4 regions of the Bacillus sp. ISL-47 genome follow, and region 1 is predicted to be linked to each of the others. Evidence: riboswitches for the same ligand, from Rfam matches in the RefSeq annotation. Region 1 holds a riboswitch; each other region holds the start of a gene.
What was found. Region 1 has a riboswitch for S-adenosylmethionine ahead of J7I93_RS04965 (methionine ABC transporter ATP-binding protein). Riboswitches for the same ligand answer to the same signal wherever they lie in the genome.

Region 1 (7,524 bases):
AAAAGGGCTGCATGCAGCGCAGTCAAACGGTGCTCATCTGTTTTCACGCCATCCTTCATAAAGTACTTCTGAAGAAGGTCGCTATGTTCTCTTGCAGCAGTAAAGATGTCAGTGAAAATAACGCCTTTACCCTGAAGCTCTTTTGAAAGAGACAAATGTGTTGGTCTGTTATTGCGCTGAATGTAAAGATTCTGGTCGCCTGCTTCAAGGTCAATCAGATTTCTAACATCCTCAGGAAGGTCGTTTAATGAAGCAAAGTCTTCACTTCCTACGATGTGTTTTTCGAACTGTGTGAAGTTCCATTTATCTATTTTTGTTTTATCAGGCTTTGGCATTGGCAGGTTTTCCGCGTTTGCAAGCGCATTTAGACGGAGTTCTGTCAGCCATGCCGGCTCGCCCATATCTTTTGAGAAGGAACTTACATATTCCTTGTCAAATGGTAGTTTTATTTCCGTTGTCATAGTGATCCCCCTAACGCTTACGCTTCTTGCCCAACTGTTTCGTCTTCAATGCCCAATTCTTGTTTAATCCAGTCATATCCTTCTGATTCTAAACGCTGTGCAAGCTCAGGACCGCCTGATTTTACAACGCGTCCCTGCATCATCACATGTACATGGTCAGGAGTGATGTAGTTAAGAAGGCGCTGGTAGTGAGTGATAATTAAGCATCCAAAATCTTCTCCGCGCATTTCGTTAATTCCTTTAGAAACAACCTTCAATGCATCAATATCCAAACCTGAATCGATTTCATCAAGAATCGCGATTCTTGGTTCAAGCATCATTAATTGAAGAATCTCATTGCGCTTCTTTTCACCGCCAGAGAAACCTTCATTTAAGTAACGCTGTGCCATGTCCAGATCCATTTCAAGGAATTCCATTTTGCTGTCCATTTTACGGATAAATTTCATTAAAGAAATTTCATTGCCTTCTTCCATGCGGCTGTTGATTGCTGAACGTAAGAAGTCAGCATTTGTAACACCGCTGATTTCACTTGGGTATTGCATTGCAAGGAAAAGGCCAGCTTGTGCACGTTCGTCAACTTCCATTTCAAGAACATCTTTACCATCTAAAGTAATGCTTCCCCCAGTTACTTCATATTTAGGGTGGCCCATGATTGCAGATGATAATGTAGATTTACCTGTTCCATTAGGCCCCATGATTGCGTGGATTTCTCCGCCTTTAATTTCAAGGTTTACACCTTTTAATATTTCTTTCCCCTCAATAGCAACATGAAGGTCTTTGATAGTTAGTACTGATCCTGCCATAATATATACCTCCGTCAATAAAAGAAGATTTGTGTAATCGGCTGTTTGCCGCAAATCTCTATTCTCATTTTATTCTCATTACAATCTTATAACAAATGAAATTTCATAGCAACTCTTTAAGACCCTTTAACAAACTTTTCAAACAAAAATGTTTAGAAAGTCTTTAAATGAAGATTTTATCATAGAATCTATCCTTCATCAAAGAGTGTCGGCTTAAAAAAACAGGCATGTCCTATTTATTTTTTCCCCCGATGGTTGATTCATGTATGGAAAGCTTAAATGAGAATGGATGGAAGGGTACGTCAAAATATTTATAAAAAAGAAAACCAGCGCACAGAGCAGCTGGTTTCCATTTTTCTTCTTTATTACATATATGGTTTAATCCTAGGAATGAATTTTTCTTTCAAGATCGGCAACTAAACGCTGGCTTTGCAGATAATCTTCTTCACGTTTCTTTTCAACTTCCATACGAACATCATGTTTCCGGCTGTACACTTCATATCCAACTCCATGGGCAGCTTGCATTGCTTTCTCCATTTCACTCGTGTAGTTCAGCTGTAACTGACTGATAATGAATCAATCCTTTCGGTTTTTATGCTTTCGCATTTAGTTTTTACATTTAAAATCTTAACACTTCACTTATACCCGACACAAAGCCGAAAAAACCTGATTTTTTTAGCAAAATAAGGAACCAGATTTGCTGAAGCGCTTTCATCTCACCCATTCTTACAATAAAGGCTATTTCCTCCTGATAAATGGTTGTTTTAAAAATTTTCTGAAATTATACAAGCTTATAGAAAAGACTTTTTCGTAAAGTTTGTTGCTTTTTGAAGGCAAACGTATTTTAACCAACTGAGTTGATTGTAGCGGAGGGCACTTGACTCCTCGTAAATGCTTCGCATTTCCTTCGTGCGATGTTTATTCAGGATGCTTATTCATTGTCCTGCGGGAAGTGAGGGAAGTGTGAGACCCCACAGGCGAAGCCGAGGAGGCTCGCACCCTCCCCGCTGAAAGCAAGTGCCCCAGCGGAAATCAACGGGTAGGATTTATAAACAAAAACAACAATCCATGAGTAAAGAGTCTAAAAAATTAAAACTCCTGCTTTTAGGCAGGAGCTGAAGGGTTATTTATTGTTTAAGCTGATTCAATTCAGTCATGGCTTCCTGGACAAGAGTAACTGCCTGGCTCATTGCAGCACCGCCGCCGAATGCAGCTGTTACACCTACCGCTTCCAGAATTTCTTCCTCTGAAGCTCCCTGGTCAATGCAGCCTTTTGTATGATAGATAATGCAGTATTCGTCCTGAGAATATAAGCTGATTCCAAGTGCAATGAGCTGCTTCTGTTTTTGGCTTAATGTTCCTTCCTTAAAGCAAGCTTCTGTAAAGGCATTATAATGCTGGGCCAAATCAGGCATTTTTTCAGTGAATACACCTAATCCTACTTTATAATCATGAAGAGCTGCTTCTATTGAGTTTGATGGTTCATGATAATGTTCCATTTTGCTCCACTCCATTCAAATTATTATCAACGTTAGTATGTTTGATTATTTTTCAAACTATGCGGATAGATAAGCCAATAGGCTGGGCATATAATGGAAACCTAATAAGATACAAAAAAGCAGGCATACGCGCCTGCTTTTTTAGCTCTATTATTCGGAAACCGGTACAACGGCTCCTTCATATTTTTCAAGAATGAAGTCCTGAATTTCCTTTGAACGAAGAACTTGTACTAAAGCTTTAATTCCTTCTTTTTCTTCATCTCCGCTGCGGACAGCAATCACGTTTACATATGGTGACTCTTTGTCCTCGATCGCAATTGAGTCTTTTAATGGATTCAAGCCTGCGTCAATTGCATAGTTAGAGTTGATTAGAACAGCATCGCCTTCACCATTGTTGTAAATTTGCGGAAGCAGGGAAGCTTCATATTCTGTATCAAATTCCAGCTTCTTAGGGTTGTCTTTAATATCTTCTAAGGTAGCTTCTGTTTTTTCAACATCTTCGTTTAATGTAATAAGGCCTTCTGCTTCTAGCATGGATAAGATCCGGCCATGGTCTGCTACAGAGTTGCTCATGATGATCGTTGCACCTTCAGGAAGATCTTCAAGGTTCTTATATTTTTGAGAATACACACCGATTGGCTCGATATGAATTCCGCCAGCATTTGTAAAGTCATAGCCATGCTCTGCTTTTTGTGATTCAAGGTAAGGAATGTGCTGGAAATAGTTTGCATCAAGCTCTTCAGACTCTAAAGCCTGGTTTGGCAGCACATAATCCTGGAATGTAACAACATCTAGTTCAAAGCCTTTTTCCTCAAGAAGCGGTTTCGCTTCTTCAAGAATTTCAGCGTGCGGTACGTTGGAAGCACCTACAGTAATTTTAGTGCTTTCTTTGCTATCTCCGCCATCCCCTGCATTATTTCCTTCTTCTTCTGAAGTTCCGCAAGCTGCAAGTACAAGTGCCACTGCAAGTGCAAGAACGAGTGATAACCACTTTTTCATGTTGATCTCTCCTATCGTTTGTCTAATTTTGTTGTTATTAAATCACCAATAAACTGGATGATAAATACGATGATCAGAATAATAATGGTCGCCATCAAAACGACATCATTACGGCTTCTCTGGAATCCTTCCAGGTATGCAAGGTTCCCTAGTCCTCCTGCACCGATCACACCAGCCATAGCTGTGTAGCCAACAAGGGCAATGGCTGTTACTGTAATACCCGAAACTAGGGCTGGCATGGATTCAGGAAGAAGGACCTTCCAGATAATCGTGCTTGTTTTGGCACCCATGGACTTGGCCGCTTCAATGACGCCTTTATCAATTTCTCTAAGCCCAATCTCAACCATCCGCGCGTAAAATGGCGCTGCCCCAATTATTAATGCAGGCAATGCTGCATCCTCCCCAATCATGGTTCCGATTAGGAATTTGGTAAAAGGAATTAAAAGAACAATTAAGATAATGAACGGAATAGAACGAAAAATATTTACGAAAGCTGAAATGACTTTATTGACTGCAGCATTTTCCCAGATATTCCCCTTTGAGGTCAGGAAGAGAAGCAGCCCCAAAATCGCACCTAAAATAAATGTTGCAACCACAGATATAGCAGTCATATAAAGGGTTTCCATGGTAGCTTCCCACATGGAGTCCCATTTTACATTTGGAAACCATTCGTTAAGCATTGGAAATCACCTCCACGCCAACCTGCTGGGATTGGATATAATCAATTGCTTTGGCAACTTCCTCTGCATCTCCATCCAAATGGATGAACAAAGTTCCATAAGAGCCATTTTGTGTTTGAGATATCTTCCCTTGAAGAATATTAACTGTCACCTGGAAATTCCGGATCAAATTCGTTATTAATGGCTGTTCAGCTGCTTCTCCGACAAATCCTAATTGCACTACTTTTCCGCGCGGATATACATCCACTAAGTGATCAATTGTTTCTTTTGTCTCCTCAGGCTCTGTGACCTGCTGGACAAAGCGCTTCGTAATCATCGCTTTAGGATTTTTAAAGACATCCAGCACAGGGCCAATTTCAACAATCCTGCCGCCTTCCATGACAGCAACACGGTGGCAAATTTTACGGATTACGTGCATTTCATGTGTAATCAGTACAATTGTTAAACCTAAACGCTCATTGATATCAACAAGCAAATCGAGAATCGAGTCAGTTGTTTGCGGATCGAGTGCTGATGTGGCCTCGTCACAAAGCAGCACTTTTGGGTTATTCGCAAGGGCTCTCGCAATCCCGACCCTTTGCTTTTGTCCGCCGCTCAGCTGAGAAGGATACGCATCCTCTCTGCCATCCAGGCCGACCAGCTTGATGAGTTCGTTTACTCTTTTCAGTCTTTCCTGCCTTGGAACACCTGCAATTTCAAGCGGAAATGCAATATTATCCCTGACACTTCTCGACCATAATAGGTTAAAATGCTGGAAAATCATGCTTATTTCCTGGCGTGCTTTCCTTAATTTGCTGCCTTTTATTTTTGAAACATCATTGCCGGCCACGATTACACTTCCTTGTGTTGGAAGCTCAAGGCCGTTTAGCATGCGGATTAAAGTACTTTTACCTGCGCCGCTATATCCGATCACACCGAAGATTTCTCCTTCTTTTATCTCCAGGTTTACGTCATCTACGGCTTTCACCTGGCCCTTTTTAGAGGAATAAATCTTCTTTACATCTTTTATGGAAATCAACGTGTTGTTTCACCTCTTTAATCGAAAATACAGATTTTAATTAAAAGACCGCTTTTTTTCTAGTTTTCGACTGCTCAGCCGCTTTCATTCATGAGCAGAATAACGAGCTGATGCCCGAAAAATAAAAATGCCTTTCTGCGCATGAGCAGAAAGGCATTAAAAATTTAAGTCCTTTCTCTCATCTGTCAAAGCGATTGCTTTGAGTGAATTGGCACCATTTCAAATTAATGACGGTTGCCGGGCTTCATAGGGCACTTCCCTCCACCTCTCTTGATAAGAGCGTAACGTTCTATATTCAATTAACACTTTAAATGATTTAAGCAGCTTTTTAATTACGTTTGCTATCGTATCATAGCTTTTAAAAAGGTGTCAACGATGAACTTTTAAACTTTTTTAAAAAATGGACGGTAAATTTTTCTTGCCGTCATTAAGCTTTTGCAGCCAAAGAATTTATACCTGTCGCAGCTTCAATTGCCTGCTCGAGATCTTCAATCAGATCATCCGCATTCTCGATCCCGATAGAAATCCGAATTAAATCTTGAGGTACCCCCGCTGCCTTTAAACCTTCTTTATCGAGCTGCTGGTGGGTCGTGCTGGCCGGGTGGATGATTAGGCTCTTTGCATCCCCGACATTGGCCACATGGGCCCAAAGCTGAAGGCTATTAATCAGCTTTGCACCAGCTTCCCGGCCGCCTGCAATTCCGAAAACAGCGACAGCGCCTGCTCCTTTAGGCAAATATTTATCTGCCAGAGCTTTATCCGGATGGCTTTCATGGCCTGGGTAAAGCACCCAGTTAACCGCAGGGTGGGCTTCCAGATATTCAACCACTTTCTTCGTATTGGCAATATGCTCCTTCATTCTCACATGCAAGGTCTCAAGTCCCAATGTGAACTGGAATGCACTTTGCGCACTCATTGCCGGCCCCAAATCTCTTAAAAGCTGAACTCGTGCTTTAATAATATAAGCAGCCTCGCCAATCGCTTCACTATAAACAATATCATGGTAGCTTGGATCAGGTTCTGTGAAGCCAGGAAACTTCGGTGAATTCCAATCAAACTTTCCGCCATCCACGATAATGCCGCCCATTGTTGTTCCATTTCCAAGCAGCCATTTAGTCGCTGAGTGAATAACGATATCAGCGCCATGCTCAATCGGCCTGCATAAATAAGGTGTTGCAAAGGTATTATCAATGATTAGAGGAACTCCGTTTTCATGAGCGATTGCAGCCACCTTTTCAAGATCAAGAACCTTCAAACTCGGGTTTCCAATCGTTTCAGCAAAGACTGCCTTGGTTTTATCTGTTATGGCGTTTCTAAAGTTTTCCGGATCTTTTGGATCCACAAACTTAACATCAATCCCGTACTTAGGAAGGGTGACTGCAAACAAATTATAAGTACCGCCATATAGATTGGAGGCCGCAACAATCTCATCCCCCGCCTGAGCAAGATTTAGGATTGCCAGAGTAATAGCAGATTGACCGCTTGCAAGCGCCAAAGCACCCACTCCGCCTTCAAGCAAAGCCACTCTTTCCTCAAATACACTTACAGTCGGATTATGTATCCGGCTATAAATGTATCCAGGTTCCTTTAAGGCAAAAAGATCTGCGGCATGGTCTGTATTTTTGAATTGGTAAGCATTGTTCTGGTAAATCGGCACTGCTCTTGCCCCCGTAACCGGATCAGGATTCAGTCCCCCATGTACTCCTAGTGTTTCAAAACGGTAGCTTTTTTGTTTGTCAGTCATGTTTCTCTCTCCTTTATTTGTTATTGTTTAATAAAAACTCTTTTCTCATAAATTGTTGTTTTTGTTTATGAATTCTGCCCGTTGATTTCAGCATGGGGCACTCAGCGAACCCGCGGGGAGGTTTGCGAGCCTCCTCGGCTTCGCCTGCGGGGTCTGGCACTTCCCTCTCTTCCCGCTGGACATTGAATAAACTTCCTTGAATAGACCCTCGTCGTAAGAAAATCGGATGCATTTTCGAGGATCAAGTGCCCTCCGCTACAATCAAAAGGGTGCCAAAATCACGAATAGCCAAAAAACCCTCTTCATAAGAAGAGGGCTCT
Region 2 (7,524 bases), on a different contig from region 1:
CATTCCTTCCGGCATCATGTTTGCAATCATTCTTAGCAGCTTTTTGCCGATTGCCGGTATTTTGTTGAACACGTCTAGAGATTGCGGCTCGCGGTAAATATTGTAGCCGCCAAACAACTCATCCGCGCCTTCACCGGAAAGAACGACTGTAACATGCTTGCGTGCTTCCCTTGCGACAAAATATAAAGGCACGCAGGCTGGGTCAGCAAGCGGATCATCCATATGCCACATGATTTTTGGAATCTCGTTCATATATTCCTCGGGCGATATGATATAGCTGATGTTTTCAACGCCAAGCTTTTCAGCCGTTTCTTTCGCAACATCCACTTCGCTGAAGCCATTGCGTTCAAACCCGACAGAGAAAGTTTTAATAGCCGGATGGAACTCCTTTGCAATGGAAGCAATAATGGATGAGTCGATACCGCCGGAAAGGAAGGAACCAACAGGGACATCCGCACGCATGTGCATTTTAACCGAATCAAACAATACATCTCTAATTTCTTTCGTAAAGTCTGCTTCCGATTTTTTTACAGGATGGAAAGCTGCTTTCCAATAGCGGTTGATTTCCATTGGAGCGCCAATTTTTTTCGTAAAATAGTGTCCTGGCTCCAGCTTATGGATTCCTTCTGACATCGTATTTGGCTCAGGCACAAACTGATAGGTTAAATAGTGCTGCAAGGAATCATAATTCAATACATCATTTTGCAGCGCCAATAGGATGCTCTTCTTTTCTGAACCAAAGAAGGTACGGTCCCCTTTGTCATAGTAAAAGAAAGGTTTGATCCCGAATGGATCTCTTGCTCCGTATAATGACTGCTCCTGTTTATCCCAAATTACAAAAGCGAACATGCCGCGAAGCTTTTCAACAGCCTTTTCTTTTAAATGGCTGTATAGGGCGATAATAACCTCTGTATCAGAGCTAGTTTCAAAGCTTAAGCCTGCATTGAGAAGTTCTTCACGCAATTCCACATAGTTGTAAATTTCACCATTAAAAATAATCCAATAACGCTCATTTTCATAAGTCAGCGGCTGATGTCCGCTTTCAATATCGATAATACTCAAACGCCGGAAGCCGAATTGGATATGCTCATCAAAATAATATCCCGAATCATCCGGGCCACGATGGGTAATGATATCATTCATATTTTCAAATTGCTCTTTATCTGCGTCACGGTAATTTTGTGCTTTATCATGTACACAACCAATAAAACCACACATTATGTACGTCACCTACTCCATTCTTTTCTCGTTATTTAATATAGCCTAAACGGCTCCTCTGTCTTTAAAAAACATACCCTATAATACTACCACTAATCATTTTAAATTAGCACGGGGATTATGAAAAAAACCTCAGCGGAAAATAAGACCATTATCAGAAGTTTATACGATAACATAAATCGGTAAACGCCTAAAGGGCAGAAAGACCCTAAACGGGTGAATTTTCCCTTATATGTTTAAAGACGTAAAAAAGAAAGCGGGAGTTACATATTAAATGCAACTCCCGCTTTATGATTAAAGGGCTTCAGAACGTAGAATTTCTGCTTTGTCTGTACGCTCCCAAGGAAGATCAACATCTGTACGTCCGAAATGGCCGTAAGCAGCTGTTTGCTTATAGATCGGGCGGCGAAGGTCAAGCATGTTAATAATGCCTGCAGGACGAAGATCAAAGTGCTTTCTAATAAGATCAACAAGCACATCTTCCTCTACTTTTCCTGTGCCGAATGTATCTACAGATATGGATACCGGCTGTGCTACACCAATAGCGTATGCAAGCTGTACTTCCACTTTTTCTGCTAAACCAGCAGCTACAAGGTTTTTCGCAACATAACGTGCAGCATAGGCAGCAGAACGGTCAACCTTTGTAGGATCCTTACCGGAGAACGCTCCGCCGCCGTGGCGTGCATAACCGCCGTAAGTATCTACAATGATTTTTCGTCCCGTTAACCCTGCGTCCCCTTGAGGTCCGCCGATAACGAAACGTCCTGTTGGATTAATGAAGTATTTTGTATCCTCATCGATTAGTTCTTTCGGAACAACCGGATTGATGACATGTTCCTTCAGGTTGCGCTGGATTTGCTCCAGACTGATTTCCGGATGATGCTGAGTGGAAATAACAATCGTATCAATACGGACAGGCTTGTCATTTTCATCATACTCAACCGTTACCTGAGTTTTGCCGTCCGGACGAAGGTAGGGAAGAATCTCTTCTTTGCGCACTTCTGTCAGGCGGCGGGATATTTTATGTGCTAAAGAAATCGGAAGAGGCATAAGCTCTTTTGTTTCGTTGCAGGCAAAGCCAAACATTAAGCCCTGGTCTCCTGCACCGATTGCTTCGATTTCCTCATCGCTCATATTTCCTTCGCGTGCTTCCAACGCCTGGTCAACACCCATGGCGATATCCGCTGACTGTTCGTCAATGGAAGTTAAGACTGCACATGTTTCAGAGTCGAAACCATATTTAGCACGGGTATAACCGATTTCTTTCACCGTTTCACGAACGATTTTTGGAATATCTACGTATGTAGATGTTGTGATTTCACCTGCGACTAATACAAGTCCTGTTGTTACAGAAGTTTCTGCAGCAACGCGGGCATTCGCATCTTTAGATAAAATCGCATCTAAAATTGCATCAGAAATTTGGTCACAAATTTTATCCGGATGACCTTCAGTAACTGATTCAGAAGTAAACAAACGACGCTTTGTTGACATCTGGCTTCCTCCTTATAAATAGAAAATTGAGCGAGAATTAGAAACGCGGAAGCAGCCTCAAAAAAAACTTTTTCCTGGCATTTCAAGGATCTCTGTTTGATACGGAACTCATTCCCTTAGTAGTATGAAATAAACATGGAGTTTTTATTAAGAAAATTGGAAACGCTGACCACAAAGCCAAGGTTCATTTTCTTAAGCACCGCTGGAAGCTGCCTTTAAAAAAGCAAACTCGCTAGCAGAGCCAGGCCATAAAACTCACATAAATAGTACATTCCAAAAGCCGTTCATTTCATTGCCAGTTTAAAAGCGCAAGCACCCGGGTAGCTCCGACAAGCATAAGACAGGCCCTGAAGGAAGGCGTTTTTTGCCTTCTGCAAGGGAATGGCTTATGACCTCGAGGAGCTGGGTGCTGGAGCTAGATAAGCAAAATAAAAAACCTTCTCATTAGTGAAAAGGTTGAAAGCAAATCAATTCGCGCCTTTCACTCTTATCGTTCAAGGAATTACGTCCTTGCGTCAGGTTAGCACCTTTGCTGTTTATTGCCTTTTAGCAGGTTGCTGGGTTTCATAGGGCCTGTCCCTCCACCAGCTCGGGATAAGAGAGTATCCGTTCAAGGTTGAATCATACCGTATTTTATCGATTTATGTCAACAAATTTTAATCAATTTCTTTATTAAAATTTCCCTTAAGAAAATAAGGTGATACCCTTACAGAGAACAGCTTCCGTCATCACACTTATTCTTTAAGAATTTATGCCTGTTTTTAGCGGTCCATTGATAAATGGGATTTCCGATTATAGGTGTAAATGGGATATATAATAGAATGCTTACTAAAAAGGTTGCAGGAAATTGCAGCAGAAGTCTCCTTACGGCATAGTACCCTTTTTTAATATCACCATTAGGACTAATGATATGAAGTTCTTTTCGCAACTCCTGTTTGGAAAACGAAATGGAGTTCGGATTTTTTTCATATTCCTGCAAGGAAACCCACTCGACCCTATTCAGCCAATCAAGCTTTTTAGAAAGCCGCTTCGTTTCCTTGCATAAAGAGCACGTTCCATCATAAAGGGCAATTGTCTTCATTAATACCAGTCCCATGTTCAGACTTAACACTTTCTTCTATTTTAACATATACCGGTTATAAGGCGTTAAAATGTATTTTTTAGTCTAATTGTGATATTTCTATAACATTGGGTAAAAATTTATCACAATAGTATAGACTAATTAATTTAATGTGTTATACTAATTTTGAGATGTAATCACTTTCATAAAAAAATCGGAAAAAGGAAGGTATTCATCAGATGAACTCTGTAAGCATATCAAACGAATTGAGCGAATTACTAAATGGCAGCAACATTCAAGTACAATTATCTGTTCCTCAGCTTGTGGAAAAAGTTTTAAACCGTAACGAAGGGTCTCTTACATCAACTGGTGCCGTACGTGCTACTACTGGAAAGTATACAGGACGATCCCCTAAAGATAAATACATTGTTGAAGAAGCATCAAATAAAGATAAAATTGACTGGGGCAGCGTAAACCAGCCAATTTCTGAAGAAGCATTCTCTAATCTTTATAATAAAGTAATAAACTACTTAAAAGAAAAAGAAGAAGTATTTGTTTTCAAAGGCTTTGCAGGTGCCGATAAAAAGCATCGCATGCCAATCCAGGTCATCAACGAATATGCTTGGCACAACCTGTTCGCACACCAATTATTTATTCGTCCGGCAGAAGATGAGCTTCTTGACCATGAATCAGAGTTTACTGTGATTTCTGCGCCTAACTTCAAAGCAGATCCTGCTGTTGATGGCACAAAATCCGAAACATTTATCATCATTTCATTCGAACGCCGCACTGTTTTGATCGGTGGTACAGAATATGCTGGCGAAATGAAAAAGTCCATTTTCTCTGTGATGAACTATATGCTTCCAGAAAACGGAATCCTTCCTATGCATTGTTCAGCAAACGTTGGACGTGAAGGCGATGTTGCTTTATTCTTCGGTTTATCAGGAACTGGAAAAACAACATTGTCTGCTGATCCAAACCGCCGCTTAATCGGTGATGATGAGCACGGCTGGTCAGCAAATGGCGTATTCAACATTGAAGGCGGATGCTACGCGAAATGCATCAACTTATCACGCGAAAAAGAACCGCAAATTTTCGATGCAATCCGCTTTGGGGCCGTATTGGAAAATGTAGTGATTAACAGCGAAAATCGCGTGGCTGATTACGATGACAGCACACTAACTGAAAATACACGTGCGGCATACCAGCTGCAGGCCATCGATAATATCGTTGACCCAAGCATTGCCGGACACCCTAATACAATTGTATTCTTAACAGCTGACGCATTTGGCGTATTGCCTCCAATTTCTAAACTTTCAAAAGAGCAGGCAATGTACCATTTCTTAAGCGGCTATACTTCCAAGCTTGCTGGAACTGAGCGCGGCATTACATCACCGCAGGCAACATTCTCAACTTGCTTCGGATCACCATTTCTTCCGCTGCCTGCAAACCGCTATGCTGAAATGCTAGGTGAAAAAATCGATGAGCATAACGCAAAAGTCTTCCTTGTGAACACAGGCTGGACTGGCGGAGAGTACGGAGTCGGCGAACGTATGAAGCTTGCCTACACACGTGCAATGATAGAAGCTGCTCTTGAAGGCGAACTGAACAACGTAGACACAATCAAAGACGAAATCTTTGGCCTTGAAATTCCACAGCACGTAACAGGTGTACCTGATGAAGTCCTTCAGCCAAACAAAACATGGGCTGACCAGGCTGCTTATGAATTTAAAGCGAAAGAACTCGCATCAAAATTCCGTGAGAACTTCAAGAAATTCACAAGCGTTTCCTCTGAAATCGAAGAAAAAGGCGGACCAATCGCATAATAAAAAAGGGAATTGCCGTTTGAGAGCGGCAATTCCTTTTTTACTTGGTTATTGCATGTGTCCTTTTATTCCTGTATTTCCCGGTATTCACGTTTTTTCGGCTATTAGTTGTCTGTTCTCTCAATTACCAGATAGAATCGTATGATTGAATCTCTTTTTCCCCCTTCCCTCTCATTTAGCGTTTTCTTTTCTAACAGGAAAGGCTACCATTAGCTTCCTCCTTAAGCTAATCCTCCTCATCAACCGGCTTCCTCACCTCAATGGGTACTGATTGTTTTAGAGCACCCAGTCTGTATCTACCGCTTTTGTTAAATACGATATCACCAGTATACATGCTTACTTTTTTACCAGAGTCTGCTTTAATATAATCTGTTTTTCCTGAAAAAAGAAATACCTCAGTTGTTCCGTCTTCGAAACTAAACAGTTCAAGTTCCACTTGCTCAGGCAGATCTTCTCCTTCAACCTCGATCTTTACATTTTTAAAGGTTCCTGCCACCAGGTCTTCCTGTGAAATCATTAATGTGGAGTCACCCATTTTTACATAAGATTCCTTCACGTATATGGAGAATTCTTCAAACGTTCTTTCTCCAAACATGAACTTCAGATTCCAGATGCCATGTTTTTCAAAAGGCTTGAAGCTTGTCAAAGCGTGGGCATCAGAGCCATAAATACCTGCGTTTAAGGGGAATGAAGCAATCTTCTGTGTAAAGCCAGTATCCACATGGACTGCTTCCACTTTCATATTTTGATAAACCTGCTCGCCAGGCTTCCACCATAAATAGACCATGATTTTCGCTACACTTCTGCCGTCACCGGCAATCCATTCAGGAGGACTTAACAAACTGACCCTGCCAGGAATGCCAAAATTTGAATCGGGATAGACAGGTTTCCCATCTTGACCAAGAAGCGCAAAATATTCACCGCTTTCCGCTCTTTCAACCACTCCTCCCAGATGATTTTCTGGTTCGCTTTTATTCTCCAAAACTAAAATAGGGGCAATGATAAGTACTGAAAGAATGGCAGCCAAAACACCAGCCCGTTGAAAAGAAAAACTAAATTTTCTTTTGGGCGCCTTTTGTTTGCGAATGCTGTGTATAATTCTATTTTTCTGATCGCCATTTAGTTCATGGGCAGGGAGTTCCTTCAATTTCTCGAGCATCTCTTTATCAGAAAGATGTGTCACTTTGCTCATCCTCCTTTAATAGCAAATTTAATTTTTTTACTGCACGGTGAAAGGTCACATTCACCTTATTTTCTGTCCATCCCAGGACCTCTCCAGTCTCTTCAGCTGATAGTTCGGCAATCCCTCTTAGCAGGACTACGTCACGGTAGTTCGTTTTCAATGTATGAATAGCCCCTAATAACCGGGCAGTTTCCGCCTTTTTTATGAATAGCTCTTCTGTGATTGCTGATTCTATTTGTGAAGGCTGCCTTGACAATTTTTCCTTAAGGTTTTGCCAGACACTTCTTTTTCTATAAAAATCAATGGCTGCATTGCGTGCAATGCTGATTAGCCATGTTTTTGGATTTGAGTCAAATTTAAAACGTCCGCAGGACTGAAATGCTTTTAAAAATGTTTCCTGTACAAGATCTTCTACATCCATGGATCCTGTAAAATACACCAGGTAATTGGTGATATCTTTTTCATATTCCTGAAACCATTGTTCCACTTGCCGGCCGGCATCCATCAACTTCCCCCCCTTTGTTAAATAGGACGGATTTTTTGATTCCATCTTACAGTTTTTTTGGAAATATTTTATTAACATCAAAAAACGCCCGGACATAGTCCAGGCGCTCATTTAATTTGTTGAATTTAATGCTACTAGTTGGTACTTAATAACTGTCTGGCTATTTTCCCACTCCACTTTTTTGATAATCCCTGTGCCATTCAGGTCACCGTCAATCGTTCTTTTCACTTCAACCGGGATG
Region 3 (7,524 bases), on a different contig from region 1:
AACAGCAAGTATACTACTGGTTTTTGCAGTGGTAGCTGGATTGGTATACTTAGGGAGCAGTTTTGCAGGATCCTTGATAGGCAGTCAAATTACAGAATTAACCGGGAATCTGCCTGAAAAAGTGAAGGATGTATCCAAAGAAACAGAAGAAGTAGTTGAAGAAAACAATATGGGAATGTTCTCATACAAGAATCTTGAGAACCAAGCGGTTTCCTATTTTAAATCCATTTTATCAGGCGCAGGCGAAAATATAATGAATATCTTTAGTACGATTACCAGCATCGCTACAGTACTCGTCGTTGTACCTTTTATATTATTTTACTTTTTAAAGGATGATCATAAACTTCGGCCCTTCCTTTTAAAATATTTGCCGGATAAACACGAGCATGAAGGAAACAAAATTCTTACCGATGTCGATAAAACATTATTTTCTTATGTTATTGGACAGTTTATTATCGCGGTTGTTGATGGGACTCTTATGTACATTGGTTTCCTGATTATTGGTCTTGATTACGCTTTAATCCTGGCTATTTTTGCGATGTTTTTAACAGTCGTTCCCTTTCTCGGACCCATTCTGGGAGTCATCCCTGCCATTTTTGTCGGTATGATGCAAAGCCCATCAATGGTCATTAAAATCTTGGGTGTGCTTGTTGTTGTGCAGCAGCTGGAAGGAAATCTAGTATCTCCTTATGTAATGGGCCACCGGCTCAACCTGCATCCTTTAACTGTTATTATTTTGCTGCTAGTGGCAGGATCCCTGTATGGCTTTATCGGAATTCTCATAGCCATCCCTTTATATTCAGTTATTAAGGTGCTGGTCAAAGACTTCAAGAGATTCTATAAATTAAGAACAAGAGAAAGCTTTTTATCGGAGGAATAGTCTGCTGTTTTCTTAGGGCTGCCAGATCTGCAGCTCTTTTTTTTACGCAGTTAAATGATTCTTTATAATTTAAACAGTATAATAGGAAATGTGGAAATATTTTGAGAGGAGTTTTTATCATGGCATACCCAAGCACAAAAGAAACAATAAATTTATTAAAAGAAATTGTTTCTATACCCAGTCCTTCCGGAAATACGAATGAAGTAATTACATATGTGGAAAAGTTTTTAAATGAGCTGAATGTCAAAACCAGCAGAAATCGCAAAGGCGGTTTAATTGCAACTATGCCGGGCAAAGATGATGCCAATCATCGGATGCTCACAGCACATGTCGATACACTTGGTGCAATCGTAAAAGAAATTAAACCGAGCGGACGACTTAAAATTGATTTGATAGGCGGTTTCAAGTACAACTCTATTGAAGGCGAATATTGTGAAATTGAAACGTCCTCCGGCAAAATACTCACCGGTACAATCCTTATGCACCAGACCTCAGTCCATGTATACAAGGATGCCGGAAAGGCAGAAAGAAATCAGGATAATATGGAAGTCCGCATCGATGAAAAGGTTCATAATGCAGAGGATGTACGGGCTCTTGGCATTGAGGTTGGGGACTTTGTTTCCTTCGATCCTCGTGTGCAGACGACACCTTCTGGATTTATTAAATCCCGTCACCTTGATGATAAAGCCAGTGTCGCCATCCTTCTCCAGCTTATTAAACAGCTAAAGTCGGAAAACCTGGAGCTGCCATATACAACACACTTCCTTATTTCTAATAATGAAGAAATCGGCTACGGCGGCAACTCAAATATCACACCTGAAACGGTAGAGTATTTGGCAGTCGATATGGGTGCTATGGGTGATGGCCAATCCACAGATGAATATACGGTTTCCATTTGTGTAAAAGACGCCAGCGGCCCATACCACTATGAATTAAGAAAGCGGCTTGTTCAGCTTGCACAAGATCATCAAATAGGCTACAAACTCGATATCTATCCTTTCTACGGATCAGATGCATCAGCTGCCATCCGAGCAGGACATGATATTGTACATGGATTGATTGGGCCAGGAATTGACTCTTCCCATGCTTTCGAGCGTACACATGAAGATTCAATTGAAAATACAGCCAAATTGCTGTACCACTATGTACAATCAGAGATGCTACTATAATGCTATTCTAAAAAACTGCACCTCCAATTGTTAGATTTGTCTAACTAATGGGGTGCAGTTCATCTTTATGGCGTTTTCTCTATTACCGGCGGTCTCTTCCCTCTTTGCAGCTCCGAGATGGAAAGGCCGAAATCCATTTGCAGATGAGGATTATCCTTAAAATGCTTCCAGTCCCCTCCCCATTCAAAACCGAGGTCCTTGGCAATCCCGACAACCTCCATCCAATCTGCTTTTGTATTCCCATTCCCATCGTATTGCATGTCCCAAATCACCTGACCATCAACAGACAGCAACGCAAAATCAATGGCCAGACCAAAATTATGGTACGACTCGCCGCCCTTTGCATGCGTAACAATGCTGCCTTCTTTTGAACGACCCTTTTCATAAAGGGCATCCTGTTCTTCGATACTTCTAAAATCCTGGGTGATCACCACATTGATGCCATTATCCGCAGCCCTGGCAATCAGTTCATCCTTCTTCTCTGCAACCAAAGGATGCAGGGCAGTCGGGGGCGGCACATCTTTTAAATTTGGGTCTTCTGCTTGCTGTATATATTGATAGAAAATGAGTCCGACTGTTGTAATAACTAATAAAAACAGAACAAAGCTCCCTAGCTGTTTAAAAAACAAAGTTTTGTGTCCTTTCTTTGCTGGGTCTTGAGATAGATACCATTCTTATTTTAACAAGATTTTTGGGAAAGTTCACTTGTAAGGTTTCATACTGGTACGACCCCTTTTCGTTTCGGTCCAGACCATTTATGCATCGCTTCAAGCTGTTTTGCGCCAAAAATCTTTGCATCGTTTCTCTCACATATCTTTCTGGTTAAAAAAGTTTATAAGGAGTTTCAACCTGTTTTCCCTCATAGCTTTTATTTCATCAACAACCAAGAATTAACTTTAATAATTCAAAAGAAAATATAAAAATACGCCGGCAAGAACCGGCGCATTTCTTCATTAATATTATTATTGATTCTCCATCCATTCTGGTTTGCCAAAGCCTTTAAACTGTTCATCAATGACTTTTTCAAATTCTGCTGACTCAACAGACTCTTTTAGGTCTTTAGCAAATTGGGCATCTTCATTTTTCGTATCAATGACCACACGATTGCGATATTGATCTGGCATGTTTTCAAGTTGCAGTGCATCAAGCAGATCCATTTTTGCAGCTAAGGCAAAGTTCCCTGGAACTGCTGACAGATCAACACTATCTACCGCACGAGGAAGCTGGGCAGCTTCGATTGGTTTAAATTGCAGGTTTTTTACATTGTTTTCTACATCTTTCTCAGAAACAGTAAGCGGATCTGCATCCGGATTTAATGTAATTATCCCTGATTCCTCGAGAATCAAGAAAGCGCGTGCTGCATTTGTTGGGTCGTTTGGAATGGCAATCGCTGCTCCGTCTTCAATTTCTTCGAGTGAATCAAACTTTTTAGAATAGATTCCCATCGGTGCGGTTGGAACCACAACTACCTCTGATAACTCGATGTTATGTTCTTTTGCGAAGTTTTCCATGTACACTTTATGCTGGAATAGGTTTGCATCCAGATCTCCTTTTGAAAGGGCCAGGTTTGGCTGAATATAATCACTGAATTCAACTACTTTAACTGTATAACCTTTTTCTTCAAGTACAGGTTTAATTGCCTTGCTAACCATATCACTATACGGTCCTGATGTAGCTCCGATGGTAACTTCCTTTTTATCGCTCTTTGCATCTGATTCTTTGCTTCCGCATGCTGCCAACAGGCCCAATGCGAGTACAAACATGAATAGTAATCCAATTTTTTTCATTTCTATTTTCCCCCTGTTGTGTTTTTTAGACTATTGTCTATAGGTGCGATTCATTTAGTGGAGGTTAAGACTATCGCCGATTACCCCTCGCCCCCACTTTTTTATCTATCTTTTATCAACTAATCTTGCAATCCGGTCTCCAGCAAATTGGAATATTTGGACCAGGCAAATTAGAATAATAACGGTTGTAAACATAACTGTATTATCATATCGGTAATATCCAAATCTGATGGCCAGGTCACCCACACCACCGCCGCCGACAATGCCGGCCATTGCTGAGTATGCGACAAGGCTAATGACTGTAATTGTAATCCCCTGGACAATTCCAGGTTTTGCCTCAGGGACAAGGACGTCCTTTATAATCATCCACGGTGATGCTCCCACAGCTACAGCTGCTTCAATCACACCTTTATCGATCTCCCGCAAAGACTGTTCAACCATTCTTGCGAAAAATGGAATGGCTGCTACTGAAAGTGAAACAGATGCTGCAGTGGGACCTATCGTTGTTCCAGTAATCAAATTGGCTAACGGCAAAAGCGCGATGAGCAATATAATAAATGGAATGGATCTTACCATATTTACGATAAAGCCAACTATATTCTTAAAAGCTGTATTTTCCAGGAATAGCCCTTTATCTGTTACGAATAGCAGCACACCAGTCGGCAGTCCCACAACAATGGCTACCACTATTGAAATGGAAACCATATAGATTGTTTCAAAAAAAGCTTTATTGAGTTCTGGCAATATGCTTATTAGACTATCAAGCTGCATCCCGGATCACCTCCAAATTTCTTGTGCGCTCAGTTATATACTGGATGGCACGTTCAATCTCGAGCGGCGCACCAGTCAGTTCCATTACAAAGATCCCAAGCGGAGTTTCCTGTATATACTCAATTTTCCCGTGAAGGATATTGCCTTTAACTTTAAATTGCTGGAACACATCTGAGATGACGGATTCCTCTGCGATGCTTCCCTGGAAATATATTTTTATAATCTTTCCATTCCGTTCCTTTAAAAGCTTTTCCGGCAAATCAAATTGAAGGATACTGTTAATAAAATCTTTTGTCAGCGGCTGCTGAGGATTTGAGAAAAGATTGTACACTTTTCCTTCCTCGATAACTTTCCCATCCTGCATGACGGCCATCCGATCGCAAATCTCTTTAACAACCTCCATCTCATGGGTGATTAATACAATGGTCAAGCCAAGCTCTTTATTAATTTTCTTTAAAAGTGACAGGATCGATTTCGTTGTGCTCGGGTCCAATGCAGATGTTGCTTCATCGCATAGAAGGACGGATGGGTTGTTGGCCAATGCCCGGGCAATTCCGACCCTTTGTTTTTGACCTCCGCTCAACTGTGAAGGATAGACCTCCCGCTTATCCGTTAACCCTACCATATCAAGCAATTCTTTCACTCTTGCATCTATTTCGCCCGTCGTCTTATGTGCTGCTTTTAAAGCAAAAGCTATATTTTCATAGACTGTTTTTGAACTAACCAGGTGAAAATGCTGAAAAATCATACCTATTTTTAATCGCGCCTGGCGCAGCTCTTTTTTTCCTAATGAGGTTAAAGATAGTCCATCAATTTTCACTTCCCCTGAAGTCGGCGTTTCCAATAAGTTTAAACATCTGATCAACGAGCTTTTACCTGCACCGCTATATCCTACAATTCCGAAAATTTCTCCTTTATCCACTGTAAGTGACACATGGTCAACACCTGTTACTCTCCCTTTTTTGGTTTCATATACTTTTACCAGATTCTTTATTTCTATCATGCAGATCCCCCCGTTCTTTCTCCCCTTATTCAAATAAAAAACCTCTTTCCATTCGGAAAGAGGCATCGCGTATGTATTACGACTTATCTTTCAGAATGAAATCATTCTGCAGGAAGTGGCACCGTTCCATAAAGGAGGTTGCCGGACGTCATTGGGCCTGATCCCTCAGTCACTCTTGATAAGTTAGCTATTAAGTTGATAGTGAAAATACTATATCTAAACAAAAGAATTGTCAATAATTCTTTTTTATTCAAACAGTTGAGAAAAGCGCTTTCATCGTTGCGGCAGTAAGTAATTTTTTTTGAGGAAATATTTATAATTGTTTATTTTGTTTTAGCAGAGGTCCTACGGGTAAATAAAAAGCAAGAAATAATTAATCAAGGAGGAGATCTTAAATGAATCGCGACCAAACGAATGGGAATGTAGACCAACTAAAAGGCGAACTGAAAAAGCAATACGGCAAATTTACAAATAATGAATCAAAAGAAGCTGAAGGCAATATGGACAAAGTGAAAGGCGAAGCAAAAGAAAAATGGGGAGATGCCAAAGAAGCCCTCTCTAAAACTTTTAATGATTCAAGAGACTAATAAAAAAGGTAACCAACGCCGGTAGACGTTGGTTACCTTTTGGTATTTCTATGTTTGACACATGAATAATTGGGTAGTAGATTAGAAAGTTGTTCTTGCACCCAGATAGCGTGGCTTCCAGTAGGAATTATTCATATCACTGATTTCTACTCCTCGTGAAGAACCTGCATGGATAAACTTGTTATTACCAAGATAAATTCCAGCATGGGATGGACCTGATTTATACGTTTCAAAAAAAACAAGATCCCCTGGTCTTGGTGATGAAACTGACCTCGTAGCACTCCAAATGGATGCTACTGTACGAGGAATTGAGATTCCCACATTGCTATATACATAGTTTAGGTAGCCACTGCAATCAAATCCTGACGGAGTGCTTCCTGCCCATAAGTATGGGACACCCATATATGTCTTAGCTTCCGCTATAAGCTCGTCAACCTGTGATGCAGTCTGAGCCGCTACTTTTGTTTCTGTTGTCTGACTTACAGCTGCACCTGAAACCTTTAGCTTTTGACCTGCATAAATAAGATCAGAAGAAAGGTTATTCATTCCCTTTAATTTTGAAACCGATAAGTTATGGCGAGATGCAATTCCTGAAAGAGTGTCGCCTCTTTGGATTGTATAGACACTGCTGCTTCCTGCAGAAGCCGTTGCTGCAGGCGAAGAAACACTTTCAGATGTGCCTTTGACCTTAAGCTTTTGGCCTGGATAAATAGTAGCGCTGCTTAGTCCGTTCAAACTCTTAAGAGTGCTGACGGAAAGGCCATATGTTCTTGCAATTCCCCATAAAGTATCGCCTGATTTCACTGTATAGCTGACTGCTCCACTGCTTGATGTATCAGTTGAAGCCTTATGACTGTGCGGTGCCAACAAAGATAAAGACTGTCCGGTATAAATCGTCGAACCAGAAATATTATTCCATTTCTTTAATTCTTCCACTGACAGACTATTATTGATTGAAATTCTCCACAATGTATCGCCTGACTGAACTTTATATCTATTTTCATGAGCACTTGCTTCACCATTAAACGTTGTAAACAATAAACCAGCTGTCGCAGCCATTGTAAGTAGTTGTTTTTTCAAGTTGTACACTCCTTAAATTTCTTTGACAACCTTATATTAGTAATAAATCTAGTATAATCCTACCTGAAAATATTGGAGCAGATGGAAAAACTATCAATCTACTCCTTAACTTCCCTCTAATAACTAAACCGCCCAATTTAATATAGTTACTTTATCCCAGAAAATATTAGTAATTTAAACTGTTCATGGAAAAACAAGTGAAATATACCCCAAATTATTCGAATGTTTTTAATAGACTTTTTACTAG
Region 4 (7,524 bases), on a different contig from region 1:
AATCGTTTTATAGAACATTGGTGCCTGACCCCGGCTGAATTAATACGTTCATGACTGAGGGCAACCCCTAAAATAAACTTTGGTTAGTCCGACCCTGATTTTGTAAAAAGAAGTCTTTTTCGATTTCGGAGTCACCTTTGTTTTATAAATCAAGTGTTCCTCCAATTCTTTTCAGTCTTTTTTAGTAAATCTTTATTTTACTACGCAGAGGAATGGTGTTTGGGGTTGTTTTAACAGGAGATATTTTGGTTGTTTACAGATATTGTGAAGTGAAAATCCAATCAGTTTGATAAAAAGTACTTAACCATGGTATAAGTGTATAAGTAGCAGAAATATGCTGCTTTTTATTTTTGGGATAAATTGTTACCTGGTATCCCATAATGAGAGGATTTGAATTAAATTATGAAAGACAATTTTTGGCGTGAATTACCACGACCTTTTTTTATATTAGCACCAATGGAAGAGGTGACGGATGTTGTTTTTCGCCATGTGGTGAGTGAAGCAGCCAGGCCTGATGTGTTTTTTACTGAGTTTACAAACTCGGATAGTTATTGTCACCCTGAGGGGATTAATAGTGTGCGTGGGCGTTTGACATTTACAGAGGATGAACAGCCAATTGTAGCCCATATATGGGGGGATAAACCTGAGTACTTCCGGCAAATGAGTATTGGTATGGCGGAACTGGGCTTTAAGGGATTGGATATCAATATGGGATGTCCTGTACCCAATGTGGCACAGCACGGGAAGGGAAGCGGCCTGATCCGTCGCCCGGAAGTTGCAGCTGAATTGATTCAGGCGGCCAAAGCAGGAGGTTTGCCGGTAAGTGTAAAGACAAGGCTTGGCTTCACGGAAGTAGACGAATGGAAGGTCTGGCTGAAACACATTTTGGAACAAGACATTGCTAATCTTTCCATTCATCTGCGTACAAGGGACGAAATGAGCAAAGTGCCTGCGCATTGGGAGCTGATCCCAGAGATTAAGAAACTTCGCGACCAGGTGGCACCTGATACCCTTTTGACGATCAATGGAGATATTCCTGACCGTCAGACTGGTTTGAAGCTAGTCGATCAATATGGCGTTGATGGGGTAATGATTGGGCGCGGCATATTCCATAATCCATTTGCCTTTGAAAAGGAGAAGAAAGATCATAGCAGTGAGGAATTGCTTGACCTCTTAAGATTGCATATGGATCTCCATGATAAATATTCGCATTTAGAGCTGCGGCCGTTCACGGCTCTTCATCGCTTCTTCAAGATCTATGCCAAAGGATTTCGAGGGGCGAGTGAATTAAGAAATCAATTGATGAACACAAAGTCAACAGATGAAGTGCGTGAATTGCTTAATAAATTTTCTGCAAAGAATCTTGATGGAATAGGGAAATAGTAGAAGTGTCCATTTCAAGGTAAAAGTGGAGAACTAATATTGGTGCCTGTCCCCGGCTATGTTAAAAAGTTAATGACTGAGGGGCCAGGCACCTTTTTTGTAATTTTATACGTTGTATAGAGCACCATCGATTGTGTATGAAGATGAGCTCACATAGGAAGCTTCGTCAGACAGTAAAAATGCAATTACGTTAGCTACCTCTTGAGGTTCACCGTAGCGTTTCATTGGTACTGCATCATTATAAGCTGCTTTTGCTGCTTCTGCTGCACCTGGTGCAACGTTTTCTTCAATGTTACGCATCATTTTTGTATTAATCACACCTGGGTTGACTGTGTTCACTCGAACGTTAAATGCAGCTGCTTCTAATGCTGCAACTTTATTAATACCCATTACAGCGTGTTTGGAGGAGTTATATAAAACCATGCTTGGTGAGCCGATTAAACCAGCTACTGACGAAGTATTAACGATTGCACCTGATTTTTGTGCTTTCATGATCGGTAATACATATTTTAGACCGAAAAGTACGCCTTTTACGTTAATACCATATACGAAGTCAAAATCTTTTTCTGTCACTTCTTCAAGTGGCTTAGCTGGACCTTCAACGCCTGCGTTGTTTACAAAGCCATCTATACGTCCAAATTTAGACATTGCTTTATCCACATAATTTTTAACATTTTCTTCTTTAGAAACATCCGCCTTTACCGCTAGGCTATTTTTTTCTGTCAAACCAAGCTCGGCTTGAACAGTTTTGATAGCGTCTTCATTTAAATCAACAAGGACAACTTTCGCCTGTTCTCCGGCCAATTTTCGTACTACTTCTTTCCCGATACCGCCTGCTGCACCAGTAACTATAACTACTTTATCTTCAAATCTTGCCATGTTTGTCTTCCTCCTTTTGTGGAAAATAAATTTGAATATATCTCGATTTCGAGATATATAGAACACTTTAAGCATAAAACATGTGTGAAAGGGCTTCAATATGCAATAATAATAAAAATGTATGATAATCAACATATGTATCCATTTTGTACGTTAAAAGTGTAAGAAGGAGCTTTAAAATGTCCATTCAGCACCCCGACAGACGTGTAAAAAGAACAAAAGAGAAGTTTAGAGAAATTTTACTATCATTAATGGAGGAGAAAAGCTTACGTGATATTACGATAACAGAGATTGTAAAGGGTGCGGATTTCAATCGCGGTACCTTTTATGCACATTATGAAAAAAAGGAAGATTTACTGGATGAGATCATTGAAGATATGTTTGATAAAATGACTGAAGCTTTTCGGAAACCATATCTTCATTTATCAGTCATAGATTTCAATGAGATACCGTCAAATTCGATTATCTAATTCGAACATTTTTTAGAGAACAAAAAGTTCTATCAGCTAATGTTCCGTCCAACAACAAACTATAGTTTTCATGAGAAAATGACAAGAAGGCTGGACAAGTTATTCAGGGAAGAATTCGAATTTTTGACCACTGAAATAGACCCTGATATTGATATAGAACTTTTTAGCACCTATCGTATACATGGTATTATCGGATTGATTCTTGAATGGATTGAAAATGATTTTGCACACTCCCCTACCTACATGGGAGATCAGCTCATTCATATATTGACATTTTATACACCGAAAATAAATATTAAAAAGAACAAAGAATGAAGAAGGATATCGAGAAATCAACCAAATTAGGAACTCTAATTAACAATATTTAGAGTTTAGAAATATTTTATTGACAATTTGATTAATTTAAATTATTATCGCTTTAAATAAATTAAAAGTTGAATATTTTTCTTCTTATCCAGAGAGGTGGAGGGACTGGCCCTTTGAAGCCTCGGCAGCAGATTCTTAAGAATACTGTGCCAATTCCAGCAAGCACATCGCTTGATAGATGAGAAGAGGGTTATAAAACTCTCTTCATAGGAGGAGAGTTTTTTTTTATTCATAAACCCAACTTAAGTTATAGGAAAAGTAGATAATTAGGATGCTAGAGGAAAGAAGAGAAATGAAATATGGTTTTTGGTTACCGATTTTTGGAGGCTGGCTGCGAAATGTGGAAGACGAAAATATGCCGCCAACCTTTGAATATGCTAAAAACGTCATTCTGTCTGCAGAAAAATGGGGATACTCGACTACGTTAATAGCTGAGTTATATTTAAATGATATTAAAGGGCCGGACCATGATTCTCTTGAAGCATGGTCCACGGCAGCCGCACTTGCAGGCGTGACGGAAAAAATAGAAATTATGACCGCTATTCGTCCTGGTTTTCATAATCCAGCAGTAGCAGCAAAAATGGCAGCAAATATTGATCAAATCAGCAACGGACGTTTTACTCTAAATGTTGTGTCAGCTTGGTGGGCTGAAGAAGCCCGTCAATATGGCGGTATTTTTACAGAGCATGATGAGCGTTATGCTCGCACCGAGGAGTTCATTGATGTTCTAAAAGGGTTATGGACAGAAGAAATCTTCAATTATTCTGGTCAATTTTATGACTTAAACGACACAAGGCTTGTTCCGAAGCCTGTTCAAAGACCTAACCCGATTCTTTATGCAGGCGGTGAAAGTGAAAGAGGGAAGCAAACCATTGCAGAAAAATGTGATGCTTATGTTATGCACGGCGGAACGGTTGAAGAGATTAATCGAAAAATAGCAGATATGAAGGCACGCCGTGAACAAACTGGCAATGAGCCATTCAGTTCTTTCGGAATGGCAGCTTATGTTATTTGCCGTGATACAGAAGAAGAGGCTTTGGCTGAGCTTGAAAAAATCACGACTGTGAAGGATTCCAGCGGATATGCTGGCTTTAAGGACTTCACGACAAAGTCACAATTGGAGCAGCAAATTCAGCTGCAGGATTACTCAGTTTCTAATCGGGGCCTCCGGCCAAACTTAGTAGGAACACCAGAGCAAATTGCTGATCGGATTTTACAATATGAAGAAGCTGGCCTGGACCTGCTATTATTGCAATTCTCACCTCAGCTGGAGGAAATGGAACGCTTTGCAAAGGCGGTTATGCCATTAGTGGAACAAAAGCGCAGTTTAATAAAGAGCTAGAAAGGGGCCTGAATAATGAGCAAGGTATATGTAATTCATGAAAATAGTGAGTGGACAGTCCATTTAACAAAAAGGTTAGAAGAACTTGGTGTTCCATATGAAGAATGGCATTTAGACGAGGGAACGTTAGATTTATCGGCGGAACCGCCAGAAGGAATTTTCTATAGCCGAATGAGTGCTTCTTCTCATACACGTGATCATCGTTTTGCAGCTGAATTTTCTGGACAAGTATTAGCTTGGCTTGAAGCACATGGCCGTACGGTGTTAAATGGAACGAGCGCTCTAAAGCTGGAAGTTAGTAAGGTTTTACAATACTTAGAGCTAAACAAGTCTGGTGTTAAAACTCCAAAAACGATTGCAGCGGTTGGAAAACAAAACATTATAAAGGCAGCCGAAGCATTTGCAGGACAGTCGTTTATCACGAAGCATAATCGTGCCGGTAAAGGCCTGGGTGTTCAATTATTCCATAGTGTAGAAGCTTTAAAAGCTTATGTTGAAGGACCTGCCTTCGAAGAACCAGTCGATGGCATTACCCTTATTCAAGAATACATTCAATCTCCTGAAAGCTATATAACCCGCTGTGAATTTGTAGGAGGAAACTTTGTTTATGCGGTTAGGGTTGATACTTCGGAAGGATTTGAACTTTGCCCAGCGGACGCATGCCAAATTGGCGATTTATTCTGCCCGGTAGGAGAAGAAGTGGAAGAGAAGCCCAAGTTCCAGATCATTGAAGATTTTGAGGACGATATTTTAGAAAAATATAAAGAAGTACTAGCCAGGAATAATATTCAGGTTGCTGGTATTGAATTTATCAGAGATGCTGAAGGTACCATTTTTACTTATGATATCAATACAAACACAAACTATAATTCTGATGCAGAAGCAAAAGCCGGAAAATATGGAATGCTAGAATTAGCTTTATTATTAAAGAGGACATTGGAAGAAAAATACGCTGTATCAGCAACATCTTAATTTGTGTGGACCTGCATTAGCAGGTCCTTTTGTCTTATTGGGAAAAAGAAAATTAGAACGTAATATGAATTCGAAAGTATCAAAAGGAAAAGGTACTTCAATTCAAAGACCGGCGGCATTTACTGCCGGTCCTTTTTTCAACAATGGGCATTTATGAATTAAGGTGCCCCCGATAAGTTAATACGATAAAGATTGAAGGAACAGGCACGGTTGTAAAGATTTGAATTTTACTAGTCTGACCTGATTTCATTAATGACCTTTTGCGAAATTGGGTTTGTTTCTTTTATCCCAAATGATGAAGTAGTAACCATAAATAAGTAACCTGTCGAATAGAGTTCCACGGAATGGTCGATATTATCTGAAAATTATGTTACAATAAATTTAGTATTGCTAAGAATGTACTTGTGGATTTCATTTGCAAGCATAGCCTGAAGTAATAAGACAATCTGAAAGATTATAAAACAAGGTTATTGCTATTCTTTCGACAGCTAGAAAATATGCAGTTACTTCTCCTAATATAATTTTTTACTGTAAAAGGAACAAATCCATAAAGCCTTTTACTTAAAAAGTTAATTTATCACTGTATTTAATACCTCATCATGGAGGAGACAAGTTGTCTTCCTTTTAATTTGTTCCTTGCTTATAGATAACTGTCCTTGTTTTCCTTACATATATCACGCGTTTTTCCATTCTAACTGATGGATTCCTGTCCTTTCTATATTGGAAGTCAATCACATAATACATATTTCACCTGAAAGATAGTTTTATTGGTTTTTTTGTGTTTAAAACCAATATGGAAAGGGTAAGTATTCTCTATGTTTTTTCTCACATTTCGTAAATCTAGCAAAAGATTGCTTATGAAATAGCAAATGCCAATGCAGGAAATTCACCATTCTAAACAATATTTTTTTAGCTCTGTAATGCTGGGATCAGTAAGACGTATCGGCTTGATTCCAATATGCATCCCGAATTTTTTGTTCATATTCCCCCTCGAATTTATTTCGAGGATGTTGTTGGTTTTCGTGGTTTTACATCAGTTCTATACGTTTTTACTTTCTGGCGTTAAAGAAAAAATTTAGTGCTGGAGGTTATTTAATTGAATAATGGAGTAAAAGGGGCGAGTAGAGAAAAATTAATCGATTACAAAATTTTTATCCCATCTGTATTAGTTATTCTTGGAATGAGTATTCCATTTTCTATGAACGAGGCTAAATCTCTGGGCCTGTTGAATGACATTTTTAATCGTGTTGTTGAAATGTTTTCGTGGGGATATTTATGGTATGGAGCTTTAATGGTTGCAGCTGGTTTGTTTTTCTCCTTTTCTAAGTACGGTCAGGTGGTTTTAGGGGATCCGACCGAAAAACCGAAATACACCATGTTTGAATATGCTTCGATTTTAATTGCAATGGGTCTGGGATCGACGATCATGCGGACTGGCATGGTTCAATGGACAGACGTTGCTTTGAACCCTCCTTTTGGTGCGGAAGCAAAATCGGCAGAAGCCTTATTGTGGGGGAATTCGTATAGTATGTTTTTGTGGAGCTTTCAGGTCTTTGCTATCTTTGTCATGGCAGCTCCTGCAATGGGGTATATCTTGCATGTGCGTAAAAAACCATTTATGCGAATCTCTGAAGCATGCCGCTGTATTTTTGGCGATAAATTTACAAATGGTGCAGGAGGAAAAATCCTCGATATTATCTTCCTGGTTAGTATCATATCCGGGGCAGCCGTTACCTTAGGATTGGGAACACCCATCATTACGTATAATTTATCAAAACTTGCAAATATCGAGGTTACATTTGGTTTGACCTTACTTGTGACGATTGTCTGGGTGATACTATTCTCCGCAAGTGCTTATTTAGGCATAGAAAAAGGAATTAAACGATTAAGTACCTTAAATATGTATTTAGCCGGTATTTTTGCTTTATTTATCATGATTGCTGGGCCGGGAATATTCATTCTTAACTATTTCACCGATAGTTTTAAATTTTTAATTTCTAATTACCTTGATATGTCTCTGAATACGAATTCACTAGGTCAGCAAGGAAGCTCGTCTCTTGAAAGCAATACCGTATTTTGGTTTGCATATTGTGCCACATGGGCGATGCTGCA

Region 2: it holds a riboswitch for S-adenosylmethionine, as region 1 does, so the genes downstream of both, metK (methionine adenosyltransferase) here and J7I93_RS04965 (methionine ABC transporter ATP-binding protein) in region 1, are expected to answer to the same signal.
Region 3: it holds a riboswitch for S-adenosylmethionine, as region 1 does, so the genes downstream of both, J7I93_RS22410 (methionine ABC transporter ATP-binding protein) here and J7I93_RS04965 (methionine ABC transporter ATP-binding protein) in region 1, are expected to answer to the same signal.
Region 4: it holds a riboswitch for S-adenosylmethionine, as region 1 does, so the genes downstream of both, J7I93_RS14695 (LLM class flavin-dependent oxidoreductase) here and J7I93_RS04965 (methionine ABC transporter ATP-binding protein) in region 1, are expected to answer to the same signal.

What each region holds. Positions count from the first base shown of each region.
Region 1 covers NZ_JAGGQS010000011.1:53,725-61,248, reverse strand. Annotated here, with positions in the region: gene sufD (Fe-S cluster assembly protein SufD) at 1-461, opposite strand, end outside; gene sufC (Fe-S cluster assembly ATPase SufC) at 479-1,264, opposite strand; gene J7I93_RS04985 (YuzK family famiily protein) at 1,649-1,789, opposite strand; gene J7I93_RS04980 (carboxymuconolactone decarboxylase family protein) at 2,392-2,763, opposite strand; gene J7I93_RS04975 (MetQ/NlpA family ABC transporter substrate-binding protein) at 2,914-3,762, opposite strand; gene J7I93_RS04970 (methionine ABC transporter permease) at 3,774-4,442, opposite strand; gene J7I93_RS04965 (methionine ABC transporter ATP-binding protein) at 4,435-5,460, opposite strand; SAM riboswitch class I at 5,636-5,740, opposite strand; gene J7I93_RS04960 (O-acetylhomoserine aminocarboxypropyltransferase/cysteine synthase family protein) at 5,888-7,204, opposite strand.
Region 2 covers NZ_JAGGQS010000093.1:1,186-8,709, reverse strand. Annotated here, with positions in the region: partial or broken gene asnB (asparagine synthase (glutamine-hydrolyzing)) at 1-1,218, opposite strand, end outside; gene metK (methionine adenosyltransferase) at 1,513-2,709, opposite strand; SAM riboswitch class I at 3,194-3,310, opposite strand; gene J7I93_RS24825 (thiol-disulfide oxidoreductase DCC family protein) at 3,416-3,790, opposite strand; gene pckA (phosphoenolpyruvate carboxykinase (ATP)) at 4,009-5,595, shown strand; gene J7I93_RS24815 (hypothetical protein) at 5,822-6,787, opposite strand; gene J7I93_RS24810 (RNA polymerase sigma factor) at 6,762-7,283, opposite strand; gene J7I93_RS24805 (DUF2584 domain-containing protein) at 7,395-7,524, opposite strand, start outside.
Region 3 covers NZ_JAGGQS010000073.1:56-7,579, reverse strand. Annotated here, with positions in the region: gene J7I93_RS22435 (AI-2E family transporter) at 1-880, shown strand, start outside; gene J7I93_RS22430 (M42 family metallopeptidase) at 1,000-2,049, shown strand; gene J7I93_RS22425 (M15 family metallopeptidase) at 2,115-2,678, opposite strand; gene J7I93_RS22420 (MetQ/NlpA family ABC transporter substrate-binding protein) at 3,012-3,836, opposite strand; gene J7I93_RS22415 (methionine ABC transporter permease) at 3,942-4,607, opposite strand; gene J7I93_RS22410 (methionine ABC transporter ATP-binding protein) at 4,597-5,610, opposite strand; SAM riboswitch class I at 5,691-5,795, opposite strand; gene J7I93_RS22405 (CsbD family protein) at 6,006-6,197, shown strand; gene J7I93_RS22400 (C40 family peptidase) at 6,279-7,277, opposite strand.
Region 4 covers NZ_JAGGQS010000043.1:65,776-73,299, reverse strand. Annotated here, with positions in the region: gene J7I93_RS14710 (tRNA dihydrouridine synthase) at 403-1,383, shown strand; gene J7I93_RS14705 (SDR family NAD(P)-dependent oxidoreductase) at 1,489-2,262, opposite strand; gene J7I93_RS25195 (TetR/AcrR family transcriptional regulator) at 2,442-2,732, shown strand; partial or broken gene J7I93_RS25190 (TetR-like C-terminal domain-containing protein) at 2,745-3,047, shown strand; SAM riboswitch class I at 3,180-3,283, shown strand; gene J7I93_RS14695 (LLM class flavin-dependent oxidoreductase) at 3,391-4,440, shown strand; gene J7I93_RS14690 (ATP-grasp domain-containing protein) at 4,456-5,412, shown strand; gene J7I93_RS14685 (BCCT family transporter) at 6,509-7,524, shown strand, end outside.